2 regions of the Streptomyces sp. NBC_01471 genome follow, and region 1 is predicted to be linked to the other one. Evidence: riboswitches for the same ligand, from Rfam matches in the RefSeq annotation. Region 1 holds a riboswitch; the other holds the start of a gene.
The links. Region 1 has a riboswitch for cyclic di-AMP ahead of OG285_RS07020 (M23 family metallopeptidase). Riboswitches for the same ligand answer to the same signal wherever they lie in the genome.
Positions count from the first base shown of each region.

Region 1 (5,384 bases):
CCCGACTCGGTCACGCCGTTCTCGCCCACCCAGGGGATCGCCGTGACCAGCACCGCGTCGCAGCCGTCGTCCGCCAGGGCCCGGCCGAGCGCGTCGCGGAAGTCCTGCGGGGCCGCGTCGGTCGTCAGGTCGACGGGCGGAAGCGGGCGCAGGCGCTCGGTGAGACAGGCGTCGTAGGTCAGCAGGCCGAGCGATTCGGAGTTGCCGAGGATCGCGACGCGCGGTCCGGCAGGCAGCGGCTGGTCGGCCAGCAGCAGACCCGCGTCGACCAGTTCGGTGACGGTGTCGACCCTGATCACACCGGCCTGCCGCAGCAGCTCGGAGACCGTGGCGTCCGGGACGCGGGTGACCGGGACAGCGTGGCCGGGCGGGGCGCTGCCGCTGTGCCGGGCGCCCTTGACGACCACGACCGGCTTCACCGCCGCGGTGCGCCGGGCGAGGCGGGTGAACTTCCGGGGGTTGCCGATCGATTCGAGGTAGAGCAGGGCGACATCGGTGTCCGGGTCGTCGTGCCAGTACTGGAGGAAGTCGTTGCCCGACAGATCGGCGCGGTTGCCGGCCGAGATGAAGGAGGAGAGTCCGGCGCCGCGCCGGTGCAGCGCGGAGAGCAGCGCGATGCCGATCGCACCGGACTGGGTGAAGAGTCCGATCCGGCCGCGCGCCGGGGACTCGGGGGCCAGTGAGGCGTTCAGCCGGACGGCTTCCGCGGTGTTGATGAGGCCGAAGGCGTTCGGCCCGATGATGCGCATACCGTACGAGCGGGCCCGGCGCAGCAGTTCGCGCTGGCGCAGCAGCCCTTCGGGCCCGCTCTCCGCGTAACCGGCGGAGATCACGACGAGCCCCTGCACCCCGCTCGCCCCGCAGTCGGCGACCACGTCGGGCACCTGTGCGGCCGGTACGGCGACGACCACCAGGTCGACCGCGTCCCCGGTGGCGGCGACGGACGCCACCGACCGGTGGGCGGGGGCACCGTCCACTTCGGTGAGGCCGTCGGGGAAGGCACGGTTCACCGCGTAGGTGCGCCCGGTGAAGCCGGATCCGTGCAGATTGCGCAGGACGGCGCGCCCCACCCCGCCGGGGGTGCGCCCCACCCCGACGACGGCGACGGAGCGGGGGGCCAGCAGCCGCTGCACCGACCGCGCCTCCGCGCGCTGTTCGCGGGCGCGCTGGACGGCCAGGGACGCCTCGGTGGGTTCCAGATCGAAGGTGAGGTGGACCGAGCCGTCCTCGAAACTGCGCTTCTGCTCGTACCCGGCGTCCGTGAACACCTTGATCATCTTGTTGTTGGCCGGCAGCACCTCGGCGGTGAAGCGGCTGACCTCGCGCTCCCTGGCGACCGCCGCGATGTGTTCGAGCAGCGCGGAGGCCACGCCGCGCCCCTGGTGGGCGTCCTGCACGAGGAAGGCGACCTCGGCCTCGTGCGCGCCGATCCGGTCGTAGCGGACGGTCGCGATGAACTCGCCGCCGACGGTCGCCGCGAGACCCACCCGGTCGACGTAGTCATGATGGGTGAAGCGGTGGACGTCCTTGGCGGAGAGCCGGGGGTACGGAGCGAAGAAGCGGTAGTACTTCGACTCGGGCGAGACCAGCTCGTAGAAGCTGACCAGCCGGTCGGCGTCCTCGGTGGTGATCGGCCTGATCCGCGCGGTACCGCCGTCGCGCAGCACCACGTCCGCCTCCCAGTGGGCCGGGTACTCCTGGTGCGGGTTCTCCTCCAGCGGGGGCTGCATGCTGAAAGCGTACGGGTCGCGGTGGTCAGGGGAGCGGTGCAGTCTGGGACGCGGCGGAGCCTCAGAACGCCGGACCCCCGTGCAAGAATGGTCTAGACAACTCTCGCGGAACTCGAAGGGCAACACCATGGCTGAGCGTCGCGTCAAGGTCGGTTGGACCGAGGGCCTGCACGCCCGACCGGCCTCCATCTTCGTCCGTGCCACCACGGCTTCCGGCGTCCCGGTGACGATCGCGAAGAACGGCGGCGACCCGGTCAACGCCGCGTCGATGCTCGCGGTCCTCGGCCTGGGCGTGGAGGGCGGCGAGGAGATCGTGCTCACCTCGGACGTGGAGGGCGCCGACGCCGCCCTGGACCGGCTGGCCAAGCTGGTCACCGAAGGGCTCGACGAACTCCCCGAGACCGTCTGAAGCGGCCCTCACAGCGCCCCGGACCGCAGTGTTCCGAATTCTGGACACTGCGGTTCTGCCTTTCCCTCTTTTCCGGGATCAGAAAAGCAGAACATAAAGAGGAAACCCCGAGAGCACGGAGAGCCGCGCCGGGATATTCCCTTCTCCCCTGTATACGGCAGCACTGTTAATCGGTGATGCTCGCAATGTTTACAGCATGTTGCGAATCCCTCACGCGGCCCTGTTTCCGCAGCCGGTGCGCCGCGGCGGCGCGCTCGGCGTGCACCGCGGTGAGGGCACGGGCCCGCTCCGCGTCGCCGCGCGCCACCGCGTCCACGATCGAGCCGTGCTCGGCCCAGGAGACGACGGGAAGGACCGGCTGGTCGACCGCGTACATCCAGCTGATCTTCTGCCGCAGCTGGCCGAGCAGCGTGGTCAGCGCCGCACTGCCCGATGACTGTGCCAGCGTCTCGTGGAACCAGCCGCCGAGCGACCGCAGGTCCTCGCCCTGGCCGCGCCCGGCACGTTCCTGCCCCAGCCTGACCAGGCCGCGGAGCACCTTCAGATGAGCATCGGTCCGCCGCTGGGCGGCGCGCGCCGCGCCCATCGGCTCCAGCAGCATCCGTATCTCCAGCAGGTCGGCCGCCTCCCGCTCGGTCGGTTCGGCGACACAGGCGCCCGCGTGGCGGCGGGTGACGACGAACCCCTCGGACTCCAGGGTCCGCAGCGCCTCACGGACAGGGACACGGGAGACGCCGTAGCGGCGCGCGAGCACCTCCTCGGTCAGCCGGCCACCCCGCTCGTACACCCCCGAGATGATGTCGTCACGGATTGCCGTGCATACCGAATGCGCGGGAATGCGCATGACCGAACCTCCGCATCGACGCCCGCATATCGCGGTCTGTACGCACCTGTGCGGCGACTCTATGGCAGGGCAGGTTAATTCCCGAAGGCCCCCGGTAAATCATGGATATCTTTTGGCCATGTAAAAACCGGACGTACGAACACCGGGCGTTAGGAAAATGTCCGTGCGAACACCCGGGACGCGTGTGGCCCCGGCGCGGCGAGCACCGGGGCCACACGGGACGCGCCGGGTCAGACCTTCACACCGTGCGAGCGCAGGTACGCGACGGGGTCGATGTCCGAGCCGTAGTCGGGGCCGGTGCGGGCCTCGAAGTGGAGGTGCGGGCCCGTGACATTGCCGGTGGCGCCGGAGAGCGCGATCTGCTGGTCCGATGTGACGGACTGGCCGACCGAGACGCCGATGGACGACAGGTGGCCGTACTGCGTGTACGTGCCGTCGTGCATCCGGATGACGATGTTGTTGCCGTACGCGCCGCCCCAGCCGGCCTCCACGACCGTGCCGGCGCCGACGGCATGGACCGGGGTGCCGCTCGCGGCGTGGAAGTCGATGCCGGTGTGGCTGCCGGAGGACCAGAGGCTGCCGCCGGTCTTGTAGCCGGTGGACACGTACGAGTCGGCGACCGGGGGCACGAAGGCGTTGAGGCGCTTGCGGGCCTCGGCCCGGGCCGCGCGCTGCTTGGCCGCCTTCGCCTCGCGCTCCCGCTCGGCCTTCGCCTTCGCGGCTGCCGCCCTGGCCTTGGCGGCGGCCTTCGCCTTCGCCAAGGCCTCGGCGTGGGCGGCTTCGTGCCGCTGGGCCGTGGCCTGGGCGGCTATCCGGTCGGCGACGGTGTCACCGACCAGTATGGTCCGGTCGAGGCGGGCCTCCTGTGCGGTGGAGACCTTCGCGCTGTCGGCCATCGCCGGGGAGGCGAGGGTGCCGATGACACCGGCTGTGGCGAGGGTGGCGACTCCGGCGACGCCCGCGGTCCTGCGGGTCGGACGGTTCGGGGCACGGTGCTTGCCGGTAGGGCGGCTGAACGCCATGAAGGGGCTGGTCCTTTCCTTCCCTCTCGCCTACCGGGTTAGCTGACGGGTTCGGAGCAGGAAGGTCTCCTACGGGCCCGCCCCTGCGGAGCGGCCCCGATTCACCCCAGGGACTGAGTGGGTCCCCGGCTCCCCGGGCTCGCGCCTGACGGGGACTCGGCGATCGCTGCCCGGCGCCGCGGTTGCGGCTTACGTCCGACGGACAGCGCATGTGACGGTAAGTGAGCGGTGCCGGTCGGGCCAAACAGAGAGCGGGTTTTGTCGCACATCCCACAGGACATCCCACCGGCAGCAGCCGCCAAAGGCCGCGCATCCGACAACCACGACATACAGCCCGGGACTCTGTACCCCGGCACGCAGCCGGGTCCCGGTGGGCGCGCCGCCCACCGGGACCCCGGGGATCCGCTGCGGCCGCCCGTGCCTCGGGGCGGCCGTGACGTCAGCTCGCGACCACGGTCACTTCACCGATGCCCAGCGCCCTGACCGGCTCCACGATCTGTGCGGCGTCCCCCACCAGGACCGTCACCAGCCGGTCGTCGGGGAAGGCGGAGACCACGGCCGCGGTCGCCTCGACCGTGCCGGTCGCGGCGAGGTGCGCGTACAGCTGTGCCTGGAAGTCGTCCGGCAGGTGCTGCTCGACCTGATCGGCCAGCGTGCCCGCGACGGCGGCGGCCGTCTCGTACTTCAGCGGGGCGACGCCCACCAGGTTCTGTACGGCGACGTCCCGCTCGGCGTCGGTCAGCCCGCCCGCGGCCAGCGTCCTGAGCACCGTCCAGAGGTCGTCGAGCGCGGGTCCGGTCGACTCGGTGTCCACCGACCCGCTGATGGCGAGCATGGCGGCGCCGGTCCCGTCGGGCGCGGAGCGGATCACCTGGCTGAAGGCCCGCACACCGTAGGTGTAGCCCTTCTCCTCGCGCAGGACGCGGTCCAGACGGGAGGTGAGCGTGCCGCCCAGGCAGTACGTGCCGAGGACCTGGGCGGGCCAGACCCGGTCGTGCCGGTCGGCACCGATCCGGCCGATCAGCAGCTGGGTCTGGACCGCTCCGGGGCGGTCCACGACGACCACCCGGCCGGTGTCGTCCGCGGTGATCGGGGGCACCGGGCGGGGCGTGCCCGCGTTGCCCTTCCACTCGCCGAGGGTCTCGGCGAGCACCGCGTCCAGGTCGGTGCCCGCCAGGTCGCCGACGACCACGGCGGTGGCTGTCGACGGCCGGACGTACGCGTCGTAGAAGGCACGGACGGCCGGCGCGTCGATGCGCGCCACCGTCTCCTCGGTGCCCTGGCGCGGACGCGACATGCGCGCGGTGGCCGGGAACAGCTCCTTCGAGAGCTGCTTGGCGGCGCGGCGGGCCGGGTTGGCCAGCTCGTGCGGGATCTCG
Region 1 covers NZ_CP109450.1:1,582,996-1,588,379, forward strand. The annotation lists gene OG285_RS07005 (GNAT family N-acetyltransferase) at 1-1,730, opposite strand, end outside; gene OG285_RS07010 (HPr family phosphocarrier protein) at 1,858-2,139, shown strand; gene OG285_RS07015 (GntR family transcriptional regulator) at 2,306-2,983, opposite strand; gene OG285_RS07020 (M23 family metallopeptidase) at 3,214-4,005, opposite strand; cyclic di-AMP (ydaO/yuaA leader) riboswitch at 4,018-4,177, opposite strand; gene OG285_RS07025 (M16 family metallopeptidase) at 4,445-5,384, opposite strand, start outside.

Region 2 (5,384 bases), 5.8 Mb from region 1:
ACTACATCCTGAAATACGCCGTTCTGGGGCCGCTGCTGAGACTGCTCTTCCGGCCCAGGATCGAAGGGCTCGAACACATCCCGGAGGACGGCGCGGCGATCGTCGCGGGCAACCATCTGTCCTTCTCCGACCACTTCCTGATGCCGGTCGTCCTCAGTCGGCGCATCACCTTCCTCGCGAAACAGGAGTACTTCACCGGGCCGGGCGTCAAGGGGCGGCTGACGGCCGCCTTCTTCCGCAGCATCGGTCAGATCCCGGTGGACCGGTCGGGCCGGGAAGCGGGCAGGGCCGCGGTCCGCGAAGGGCTCGGCGTGCTCGGCCGGGGCGAGCTGCTCGGCATCTATCCGGAGGGCACCCGCTCGCACGACGGCAGGCTCTACAAGGGCAAGGTCGGGGTCGCCGTGATGGCCATCCAGGGCCGGGTCCCGGTGGTGCCGTGCGCCATGGTGGGCACCTTCGAGATCCAGCCGCCGGGCCAGCGGATGCCGAAGATCCGCCGGGTGACCATCCGCTTCGGGGAGCCGTTGGACTTCAGCCGCTACGCGGGTCTCGAGAACGAGAAGGTGGCGCTGCGGGCCGTCACCGACGAGATCATGTACGCGGTCCTCGGGCTCTCCGGCCAGGAGTACGTCGACGCGTACGCCGCGGACGTGAAGGCAGCACAGCCGAAGAGGTCGCCGGGAAGGTCGCGCTGACACCGGGTCAGCCATGGGCAGAATCGCCCGGGCATGAGCCCTCCGACCGGGGAACCGCTGGCCGAGCGGTTCCCCGGCGAGGGGGGTGCTACGGCTTCGGTGTGGCGTGCGGGGCGCACGTCACATCGTGACGGCCGGTGCCGCCGGTGAGCAGATAACGGTCCACCCGGGTGTTGATGCACGGGTTGACCAGGCCGGTCACCCCGTGCGATCCGGCGTCCTTCTCGATGACCAGACGTGAGCCCTTGAAGCGCTTGTGCAGATCGACGGCCCCCTGGAACGGGGTGGCCGCGTCACGGGTCGACTGCACGATCAGCACCGGCGGGAGCCCCTTGCCCGTGTGGACGTTCACCGGGGTCTGCTGCTTCGCGGGCCAGGTGGCACAGGGCAGGTTCATCCAGGCGTTGGACCAGGTGAGGAACGGGTAGTCCTTGTTGAGCCGGGTGTTGTCCCGGTCCCATGTCCGCCAGTCCGTCGGCCACTTGGCGTCCGCGCACTCGACCGCGGTGTAGACGGCCGTGCCGTTCTCCGCGGAGATGTTGCCCGCGGTGTCCGACATGTCGGGTCCTGCGGCATCGATCAGCGGCTGCGGGTCACCGGCGAGGTACTGGCTCCAGGCCTTGGCGACCGGCGCCCAGGAGGAGTCGTAGTACGGCGCGTTCTGGAAGAAGGCGACCAGTTCGGCGGGGCCCACGACACCGCCGATCGGATGTGCCTTCGCCTCGGCTCGCAGCTTCACCCACTGCTGTTCGACGGCGGCCGCCGTCTTCCCCAGGTGGAAAGCGGCGTCGTTGGCCGCGACCCAGGCCTGCCAGTCGTGCCAGCGGCCCTGGAAGGCGACGTCCTGGTTGAGGTTGGCCTCGTACCAGATGTTCGACTTCTTCGGGTCGACCACACTGTCGACGATCATCCGGCGGACGTGCCCCGGAAAGAGCGTCCCGTACACCGCCCCCAGGTAGGTGCCGTAGGAGACGCCCAGGTAGTTGAGTTTCTTCTCGCCGAGCGCCGCCCTGATGACGTCGAGGTCGCGCGCCGTGTTCGGCGTGGTCAGATACGGAAGCATCGCACCGCTGCGCTTCGCGCAGCCGGCGGCGTACTGCGCCGCGAGCTTGCGCTGAACCCGCTTGTCGGCCGTGCTGTCGGGGACGGGATCGGCCTTGGGGGCGCTCACGTACTCCTGCGGGTCGACGCAGGAGACCGGCGCCGAGTGGCCCACCCCGCGCGGGTCGAAGCCGACGAAGTCGTACGCCTTGGCGGTGTTGACCCAGAGTGCGCTCTTGGTGGTGGTCCTGGCGGGGAAGCGCATGCCAGAAGCGCCGGGGCCACCCGGGTTGTAGACGAGGGAGCCCTGCCGCTCCGACTTCGCGCCGGTGCTCACGGCACGGTCCACCGCGAGCTTGATCGTCCGGCCGTCCGGATGTGCGTAGTCGACCGGCACGGTCACCCACCCGCACTGGATCGGCTTCGCGAGCGCCCAGTCCGCAGGACAGTCCCGCCAGTCGATCCCGGCCCTCGCCGCCCGCGCGGCGGCGACGGCCGCGCCGTGTGCCTCCGAGCCGGCGTGGCCGCGGCCGTCGGCGGTGGCCGACGGCGCCGCCATGGCGCCCGCTATGAGAGTCGCCGCGGCCAGAGCGCCGGCCGAGCCGAGCACTGCGGTGCGTCTCACGTGGTACCTCCCCCTGTGCGAAGCGCCGTTCGTACGGCGCTCTCCAGTACGTACAGGGGATCCTTTCTTGTGAACGGTCCCTGACAACAGGCCGCATGAGCGTTCTTTACCAAGCCGAAATGCGGAGAACCGGCCCCGGTGAGCGGTGCAACACAAGCGGCTGACCGGCGGCTCTCAACGCGGACCAGAATCGGAGACGTTGGCCGGTCGAGGGTGAAGTACCACTCCTGCGGGCCGAGTTGCCGGTGCCGGGACGCTCGCCCCCGCGGGGCATCCGGTACGCACGTCCACGACGCGGTGAACCGTTCGCCCAACCCGTCACCGTGCGGGCCGTCTCCGCGTGGCCACGCGGGCTCCGGCGCCCGTACGCCGGCATCCGCACAGGAACACGGCCCGGATCCACCTTCCGGTGGCCGCCGGTACACCGATGGGTGCCCCCCGGAAGGCGTAGGCGGACACCGGTCCGGCGGCCGCGCCGAGTTGCGGATTCCAGCGGCTCAACCACCCTGGACCCGCGCTGCGCCCCAGGTGAGGGCCGTGCGACCGCGGAGTCCGGCGGCGCGGCGCCCGCGGTCCCCACTCGAACAGATCAGTGGCTCGAAACATCACAAATCGGCGCGGTCAGCCGGAAATCCGCCACGCCATGGGTGAAGATCCGGGAGACGACAAGCCCCCGCCACCACGGCGGGGCGGTCCGGGCGGACGCCGAGTCCTGCCGCCGTACCCGGATGTCTGGTCGACACGAGTGGATCGGCAGGAGTGGAGGACCCAAGCAGTCCGGGGCGACAGCGACGTCGCTCCTCGGGGTGAAGCCGCCCGGCAGGATGACCGACTTGATCAGTCGGTCATCCTGCCGGGCGGCCGGGCAACTTCGCCGGCCCGAACCCGACAGGTCATCCTTCACAGGCGGTTTGCGAAGGGTTGCGCATGACTGCGCAGATTCATATCCCGTCTTTGCTCTCCCGGGCCGGAACAGCCTCGGCCCTCACCCTCGCGGCCGTCGCGGGGACCTCCCTGGCACCGGGCGCGACCGTGGACGCCCAGGCCGCCGCGCACGCCGTCCGAGCGGTGCAGATCGCGGCCTCCAAGAAGGGATCGCCCTATCAGTGGGGGGCGGCGGGGCCGTCGCGCTTCGACTGTTCGGGGCTGACGCTCTACTCGTACAAACAGGCCGGCAAGAAGCTGCCGCGCACCGCCCAGGCGCAGTACAACCGCGTACGCCACATCCCGGCGTCCAGTCGGCACCGCGGTGACCTGGTGTTCTTCCACTACGGCCGGAGCGTTTACCACGTCGGCATCTACGCCGGGAGCGGGAAGATCTGGCACTCCCCCAAGACCGGCGCCGTGGTCAGGCTGGAGAAGATCTGGTCCCGCAGCGTCTGGTACGGCCGGGTGGGCTGAAGCGGGGAGGCATCAGCCACCGCGGGCTCGTTCAGCCCTGGACCGGGGCCGTCCAGGGCAGGGCGATCCATACGGTCTTGCCGCCGTCCCGCGTCGGGGTGACGGAGAGCCGGCCGCCGTGCTCGGCTGCCAGCCAGCGGATGATGACCATGCCCCGGCCGTTGTCCTGCTGCACGGCCGCGGGCAGCCGCTGGGGCCAGCGCGGATGGCTGTCGGTGACGCCCACACACAGCCGCTCGTCCCGCTCCAGGACGGCCTCCACCGTGAAGGTGGGGGACGCGCCGAAGGTGTGCTGCACCGCGTTGGTCGCGAGCTCCGAGACGATCAGCCGGATGGTGTCCGCCAACTCGGCTTCGGGGGGCAGCCCCCAGCCGGTGAGCACACGGGCCACGAACGTCCGGGCGGCCGGGACCGAAGCAGCCTCGCTCGGCAGGGTGACGGATGCTTCCTGGTGGTCTGCCATGACGGCCTGTCCCTTTCCCACCGCTACCGGCGCAGGTCTCGTGACGGATGGCACTTCGAGACGGCCTCAGGTGGCACTTCGTGCGAGCGTGACACTCATAGTGACCGCAGTACCGGCGATCCACAAAGATGTGCATATATCTGTCGCTCAAAGTGATGAACTCTCCGACGCGAGACCGTATTTGACGGCCGGGATGGCACGTTGGCAGAAACGGCCGACCGGAGGGAGAACGCGGGTGCGGAGCAGCCCGGAGGTACGCCGCGTCAAACTCGGTGCCGAGCTGCGCCGGTTGCGGGTGCTGGCCGGGCTGACCAGCGCGGCGGCGGCCCGGCAGGCGGGCTGGCACCAGTCGAAGGTGAGCAGGATCGAGACCGGGCGCAGTGGCGTGAAGCCGTCCGATGTGGCCCTGCTGCTCGATGCGTACGGGGTACGGGACGCATCGCAGCGCGAGCTTCTGGACGCACTGTGCGGTGCGGACGCCGCCGAGAGCGCCGGCTGGTGGCACACGTACCGGAGTCTGCTGCCCGCCCAGTACCGGGATTTCATCAGGCTGGAGTCCCAGGCGTGCACGGCGCACACCTTCGAGACCTCGGTGATGCCCGGCCTGCTGCAGACGCCCGGTTACGCGAAAGCGGTCACCCGGGCCTCGCTCGACGGGCTGCCGGCCCGGACCGTGGACTCGCTGGTCGATGTGCGGCTGGCGCGGCAGCGGGTGCTGGAGGCGGACCCGCCGCTGGAGCTGAGCGCGGTCGTCGACGAGGCGGCCCTGCACCGCCGGGTGGGCGGGCGCGGGGTGATGGCCGAGCAGTTACGGCATGTACGGGAGGTCGCCCGGCTGCCTCATGTGCGGTTGCAGGTCATGCCGTTCGCCGCGGGAGGGCACCTCGGGCTGACGGGTTCTTTCACAATCTTCTCGTTTTCGAACATCGTTGATCTGGATGTGGTCGTTCTCGACCATTTGATGAGTAGTCGTTATCTGGAACGGAAAGAAGAGCTGGAGGCGTACAGCGCCGCGTTCCGCAGGATCCAGGCGCGCGCCCTTCCACAGAAGGAATCGTTGGATCTCATCGCCGGGCTCGGTGACGGCGTCTAGGGAGGCATCATGTCCGCACGTCCTGCGAACGTCCCTTCCAGCACTTCTCTGAACGGCGCGCGGTGG
Region 2 covers NZ_CP109450.1:7,355,515-7,360,898, reverse strand. The annotation lists gene OG285_RS33275 (lysophospholipid acyltransferase family protein) at 1-695, shown strand, start outside; gene OG285_RS33270 (alpha/beta hydrolase) at 784-2,295, opposite strand; cyclic di-AMP (ydaO/yuaA leader) riboswitch at 3,068-3,285, shown strand; gene OG285_RS33265 (C40 family peptidase) at 3,289-3,762, shown strand; gene OG285_RS33260 (ATP-binding protein) at 3,794-4,225, opposite strand; gene OG285_RS33255 (helix-turn-helix domain-containing protein) at 4,461-5,318, shown strand; gene OG285_RS33250 (DUF397 domain-containing protein) at 5,328-5,384, shown strand, end outside.
Region 2: linked by a shared signal. The riboswitch ahead of OG285_RS33265 (C40 family peptidase) and the one ahead of OG285_RS07020 (M23 family metallopeptidase) in region 1 are both predicted to bind cyclic di-AMP.